Formosa agariphila KMM 3901: one gene and its partner. The protein of the gene in region 1 interacts with the protein of each later gene in a pairwise test. Links are inferred from orthologs where the notes say so. Each region holds a gene or a part of one and is shown in the gene's direction. Other genes may lie near its edges.

Region 1 (3,291 bases):
CGATTGTTTACGTGCGAACAAAAGTTTAGCAGCTTGGGGAATTGAAGGTCGTGTGCCATTCTTAGATAAAGAATTTATGGATGTGGCTATGAGAATTAACCCACAAGATAAAATGATTAACGGAGAGCGCATGGAAAAATGGGTGGTTCGTAAGGCATTCGAAGATATGATTCCTGAAAGTGTTGCTTGGAGACAAAAAGAGCAATTTAGTGATGGTGTTGGTTACAGCTGGATTGATACTTTAAAAGAAGTTGTTGCTACAGAAGTATCAGACGAACAATTAGCAAATGCGAAATATAAGTTCCCGTTACAAACGCCAACAAGTAAAGAGGAATTCTACTACCGTTCAATTTTTGCAGAACATTTCCCTAGCGATGCTGCTGCATTATGTGTGCCTCAAGAAGCAAGTGTTGCTTGTAGTACCAAAATAGCATTAGAGTGGGATGAAGCATTTAAAAACATGAACGACCCAAGTGGTAGAGCAGTAGCAAATGTGCATACAGAAGCGTATAAGTAAATCTTAAGACAAACGTTTTTATTATAATTTTAGTGTATAAAAAACCTCAAAATCTCATGTATTAGAGATTTTGAGGTTTTTGTCATTTTAACACCGTGTTAAAAAACACGAATATTTAATTTAAGGCTGTTTTAAGCCATTTTTAGCACACTTGGGTTAATTAACAAATGTTGATAATTTTAAGCCTTCCTACGTTAAATTCTTTTTAAACTGCCTTAAAAGTCGTATATTTGCTAGTATTCAAAATGTTGCGGATGCAGCATTTTTTTATGATTATAAATCAAAAATATAACATATAATATTTTATGAGCGAAGAAGCTAAAAAACATAATTACTCGGCCGATAGTATACAGGCATTAGAGGGTATGGAGCATGTAAGAATGCGTCCATCCATGTATATTGGTGATGTTGGAGTAAGAGGTCTTCACCACTTAGTTTATGAAGTTGTAGATAACTCTATTGATGAAGCCTTAGCAGGTCATTGCGACATTATTAAAGTTATAATCAATGAAGATAACTCTATTACGACAGAAGATAATGGTCGTGGTATCCCTGTAGATTTACATAAAAAAGAAGGAATATCTGCGCTAGAAGTTGTAATGACTAAAATTGGTGCCGGTGGTAAATTCGATAAAGATTCTTATAAAGTATCTGGAGGACTTCACGGTGTTGGTGTAAGTTGTGTTAATGCACTTTCTGAGCATTTAACAGCAACAGTATATAGAGATGGAACGATTTGGCAACAAGAATACGAGCGTGGTAAGTCACTATATCCTGTAAAAGCAATTGGAGAAACAGATTTAAGAGGTACAGTTGTAACTTTTAAACCAGACCCAACCATATTTAAACAAACTTTAGAATATAGCTACGATACCTTAGCGAGTAGATTACGTGAATTAGCATACCTAAATAAAGGAATTACGATTACTCTTATCGATAAAAGAGTGAAGAATGAAGAAGGAGAGCACGATGTTGAAACTTTTCACTCTGACGAAGGTTTAAAGGAATTTGTTAAGTTTTTAGATGGAAACCGCGAGCCTATTATTACAGAAGTTATTGCTTTTGAAGGGGAAAAGAACGATATTCCTGTAGAAGTAGCAATGATTTATAATACGTCGTATTCAGAAAATTTACACTCGTACGTAAACAACATTAATACGCATGAAGGTGGAACGCACCTTTCTGGTTTTAGACGTGGTTTAACACATACGTTAAAGAAATACGCCGATAGCTCTGGGTTAACAGATAAATTAAAGTTTGAAATTTCTGGAGACGATTTCCGTGAAGGATTAACAGCTATTATCTCTGTAAAAGTTCAAGAACCTCAGTTCGAAGGGCAAACAAAAACCAAGTTAGGGAACAGAGAAGTTTCTGCTTCTGTAAGTCAGGCGGTTTCAGAAATGTTAACGGACTACTTAGAAGAGCATCCAGAAGATGCTAAGACTATTGTTCAAAAAGTAATATTAGCAGCACAAGCACGTCACGCGGCACAAAAAGCACGTGAAATGGTACAGCGTAAAACCGTAATGAGTATTGGTGGTTTACCTGGGAAATTAAGTGACTGTTCTGAGCAAGACCCATCAAAATGCGAAGTATTCCTTGTCGAGGGAGATTCGGCGGGTGGAACGGCTAAGCAAGGTCGTGACCGTGCGTTCCAAGCTATTTTACCTTTACGTGGTAAAATTCTTAACGTTGAAAAAGCTATGCAACACAAGGTTTTCGAAAACGAAGAAATCAAGAATATCTTTACAGCTTTAGGGGTTACCATAGGTACCGAAGAAGATAGTAAAGCCTTAAACCTTTCAAAATTACGTTACCATAAAGTAGTTATTATGTGTGATGCCGATATCGATGGTAGTCACATTGCTACTTTAATTTTAACATTCTTCTTTAGATATATGAAGGAGCTTATTGAAAACGGACATATTTACATTGCAACGCCTCCTTTATATTTAGTTAAAAAAGGAGCTAAAAAAGAATATGCTTGGAGTGATAGTGAACGTGATGGTTTAGTAGAACAATTTGGAGGTGCATCGATTCAGCGTTACAAAGGTCTTGGAGAGATGAATGCCGAGCAACTTTGGGATACTACAATGAATCCTAACTTCAGAACATTAAGACAAGTAAATATTGATAACGGTGGAGAAGCCGATCGTATTTTCTCTATGTTAATGGGAGATGAGGTACCACCTCGTCGTGAATTCATAGAAAAGAATGCAGTATACGCTAAAATTGATGCGTAAATAATACTTAGAAGCACCTTAAATTTATTTTTAAGGTGCTTTTTTATAATACACAATAGACATGGAAACATGTTGAAAGTGGCAAAATACAGTAAATTTAAAATCAGGCAGGTGTAATTCATAATCTTATTATAATTCGCAGACTTATGTATGTGAATTGTATTAAAATCGTTAATTTTACGTGCATAAAAATAATCTCAATCTAAAAATATATTATAATGAAAGTAACAGTAGTTGGAGCAGGAGCAGTAGGTGCAAGTTGTGCAGAATATATCGCTATTAAAAACTTCGCTTCAGAAGTTGTTTTGTTAGACATTAAAGAAGGTTTTGCAGAAGGTAAAGCAATGGATTTAATGCAAACGGCTTCTTTAAATGGATTCGATACAAAAATCACAGGTGTAACTGGAGACTATAGCAAGACTGCAGGTAGTGATGTTTGTGTGATTACTAGTGGAATTCCTAGAAAACCAGGAATGACAAGAGAAGAACTTATTGGTATTAATGCAGGAATCGTTAAGAATGTATCTACAA
Region 2 (3,438 bases), 2.1 Mb from region 1 along the record:
ATTTAAAAGCTTCGTAGTAGGGTCATTTTCATTCCTAAGAATACAAAGCAGTAAATGCGCTGTATTAATGGAATTACTCTGAAATAATTTGGCTTCTAAAAACGTGGTTTTTAAAGCGCGTTCTGCTTGCCTTGTGAGATGCAAATTCTTCTTCTCGTTAGAAACTGCTGTTAACGTCGGGTTGGCTGGACTTAATATTTCAACTTTTCTCCTTAAATGATTTAAATCTATATCTAAGGCATTTAAAATATTAATTGCTTTCCCGTTTCCATCTCTTAAAAGTCCAAGCATAAGATGTTCTGTGCCTATAAAATCGTGCCCCAAACGGAGTGCTTCTTCCTTACTATAGGCAATTACATCTTTTACTCTTGGTGAAAAATTATCATCCATATTTAAATCCTTTCTGCATTAAAATTACTAAAACATATTACCAACGACAAAAAGTATACCTTAAATAATATGATTAATGCTAATAGAAATAAAATCTTTATTAAATCAAAATATTTGGGGGCTTACTTATTAACTAAAGTATAGGTGGTAGTTGTTAATAAAAACTGTTAAAAACTCCGTTAAAACGCCTGCTATGACTTACGAAATGGTTATCTTAGCGCGATTTGAAACACACAAGATAACTAAATTATTTTTATAGATGGCAGAAGGAGAAAAGCTTATTCCAATTAATATCGAAGACGAAATGAAAACGGCTTACATTGATTACTCAATGTCCGTCATAGTGTCACGTGCTCTTCCAGATGTTAGAGATGGTTTAAAACCGGTGCACAGACGTGTATTATTCGGAATGCACGAACTGGGAATTAGAGCAACTGGAGCGCATAAAAAGTCAGCAAGAATTGTTGGTGAAGTTTTAGGAAAGTATCACCCACACGGGGATACATCAGTTTACGACGCTATGGTTCGTATGGCTCAGGAATGGAGTTTACGTTATATGCTAGTAGACGGACAAGGTAACTTTGGTTCTGTAGATGGAGATAGTCCTGCAGCAATGCGTTATACAGAAGCGCGTATGCGTAAGATTTCTGAAGACATGTTGGCAGATATAGACAAAGAAACAGTAGATCATAAATTAAACTTCGATGATACTTTAAAAGAACCAACGGTTTTACCTACGCGTATACCTGGTTTACTAATAAACGGTGCATCTGGAATTGCAGTAGGTATGGCAACTAATATGCCACCGCACAATTTAAGTGAAGTTGTTGATGGTACTATTGCTTTTATCGAGAATAAAGATATTTCAATAGACGAACTGATTCAACACATAAAAGCACCAGATTTTCCTACCGGAGGAACTATTTTTGGTTACGATGGCGTAAAAGAAGCTTTTCATACAGGTCGCGGACGTATTGTAATGCGTGCTAAAGCCAATATTGAAGAAGTTCAAGGTCGCGAATGTGTTATTGTTACAGAAATTCCGTACCAAGTTAACAAGGCAGACATGATTAAAAAGACTGCCGATTTAGTTAACGAGAAAAAATTAGAAGGTATTGCTACCATTCGAGACGAATCGGATAGAAATGGGATGCGTATTGTTTACGTGTTAAAACGTGATGCAATTCCTAATATCGTTTTAAATAAATTATTTAAATATACACAATTACAGACATCCTTTAGTGTAAACAATATTGCACTTGTAAACGGACGTCCAGAATTGTTAAACTTAAAAGATTTAATTCATCATTTTGTTGAACACAGACATGAAGTTGTAGTAAGACGTACCACTTACGAATTGCGTAAAGCTGAAGAACGTGCTCACATTTTAGAAGGATTAATTATTGCTTCAGATAATATTGATGAGGTTATCGAAATTATTAAAGCCTCTTCTAATGCCGATGAAGCACGAGCAAACTTAGTTAAGCGTTTTAATCTTTCAGAAGTTCAAGCAAAAGCGATTGTTGAAATGCGTCTGCGTCAATTAACAGGACTGGAGCAAGATAAATTACGTTCGGAATACGACGAGATTAAACTTACAATCGATGACTTAAAAGATATTTTAGACCGTAAAGAGCGTCGAATGGATATCATTAAAGAAGAACTGCAGGTTGTAAAAGAGAAGTACGGAGACGAACGTCGTTCTATTATTGAATATGCAGGAGGAGACTTAAGCATTGAAGATATGATTCCAGATGAGCAAGTTGTTATTACTATTTCTCATGCAGGATATATTAAACGTACGTCGCTTAACGAATATAAAACACAACATAGAGGTGGAGTAGGGCAAAAAGCATCTACTACACGTAACGAAGATTTCTTAGAGCATTTATTTGTGGGTACAAACCACCAGTATATGTTATTCTTTACTCAAAAAGGAAAATGTTTCTGGATGCGTGTTTACGAAATTCCTGAAGGAAGTAAAACGTCTAAAGGTAGAGCAATTCAGAATTTAATAAATATAGAACAAGACGATAAAGTCATGGCGTTTATATGTACTCAAGATCTTAAAGATGAAGATTACATTAACAGCCATTACGTTATTATGGCCACTAAAAATGGTCAGGTTAAGAAAACGTCATTAGAGCAATATTCTCGTCCAAGAACAAATGGAATTAATGCCATTACAATTAAGGAAGACGATGTGTTAATGGAAGCGAAATTAACTACAGGAACAAGTCAAGTAATGCTAGCTTTAAAATCAGGAAAAGCAATTCGATTTGAAGAAGCGAAAACGAGACCAATGGGTAGAGGAGCTTCTGGAGTTCGTGGTATTACATTATCCGACAAAGATGATGAGGTAGTTGGCATGATTACTGTAGAGAACCCGCAAGAAGAATCTGTATTAGTCGTATCAGAAAACGGATATGGTAAGCGTACTTATATTGATGATCCAGAAGATGGAGAGCCAGTATATAGAATTACTAACCGTGGAGGAAAAGGTGTAAAAACCATTTCTATTACTGAGAAAACCGGTAAACTGGTAGCAATTAAAACGGTGTCTGATGCCGATGATCTAATGATTATTAATAAATCGGGTATTGCCATTAGAATTGCAGTACAAGATTTACGTGTTATGGGTAGAGCAACTCAAGGTGTTAAGCTTATAAACTTACGTAGTGGAGATTCTATTGCAGCAGTTGCAAAAGTAATGCACGAAGAAGAAGTTGTTGTAGACGTTGAAGCTGTAGAAGGCGAAGATGTACCTAGTACTGAAGATGACTCTACAATTGAAGAAAATAACAATCTAGAAAACAATTAATAAAAACAATTAACTTAATTTGATTACCATGAAGAAACAGGTTATAGTTGCCTTAGCTTTATCAATAAGTGCATTTTCTTTTGCACAAAAAAAAGAGCTAAAGGCAGCAGAAAAGGCGATTAAAAGTAACAACTACGCAGAAGCTAAAGCAGCATTAAATCAAGTAACGCCAACACTTTCGTCTATAGACGACAAGTATAAATCTAAATACTATTTCTTACAAGCTG

Evidence for each region.
Region 2: the proteins of gyrB (region 1) and gyrA interact in binary tests that used the Escherichia coli proteins (3 or more experiments, as listed by UniProt). The link is inferred for Formosa agariphila KMM 3901 from one-to-one orthologs.

Annotation. Positions count from the first base shown.
Region 1 is NZ_HG315671.1:740,023-743,313, forward strand. Bases 340-3,291 are described here. They hold gyrB (DNA topoisomerase (ATP-hydrolyzing) subunit B), read left to right. Parts: upstream 340-822; coding sequence 823-2,760; downstream 2,761-3,291. Other genes in these bases: asnB (asparagine synthase B), read left to right, coding at 340-517; mdh (malate dehydrogenase), read left to right, coding at 2,979-3,291. In the rest of the region: more of asnB, read left to right, coding at 1-339. UniProt on the Escherichia coli protein: DNA gyrase negatively supercoils closed circular double-stranded DNA in an ATP-dependent manner to maintain chromosomes in an underwound state.
Region 2 is NZ_HG315671.1:2,814,013-2,817,450, reverse strand. Bases 332-3,430 are described here. They hold gyrA (DNA gyrase subunit A), read left to right. Parts: upstream 332-649; coding sequence 650-3,211; downstream 3,212-3,430. Other genes in these bases: BN863_RS11655 (tetratricopeptide repeat protein), read left to right, coding at 3,240-3,430; BN863_RS11665 (ATP-dependent Clp protease ATP-binding subunit), read right to left, coding at 332-390. Outside these bases: more of BN863_RS11665, read right to left, coding at 1-331; more of BN863_RS11655, read left to right, coding at 3,431-3,438. UniProt on the Escherichia coli protein: A type II topoisomerase that negatively supercoils closed circular double-stranded (ds) DNA in an ATP-dependent manner to maintain chromosomes in an underwound state.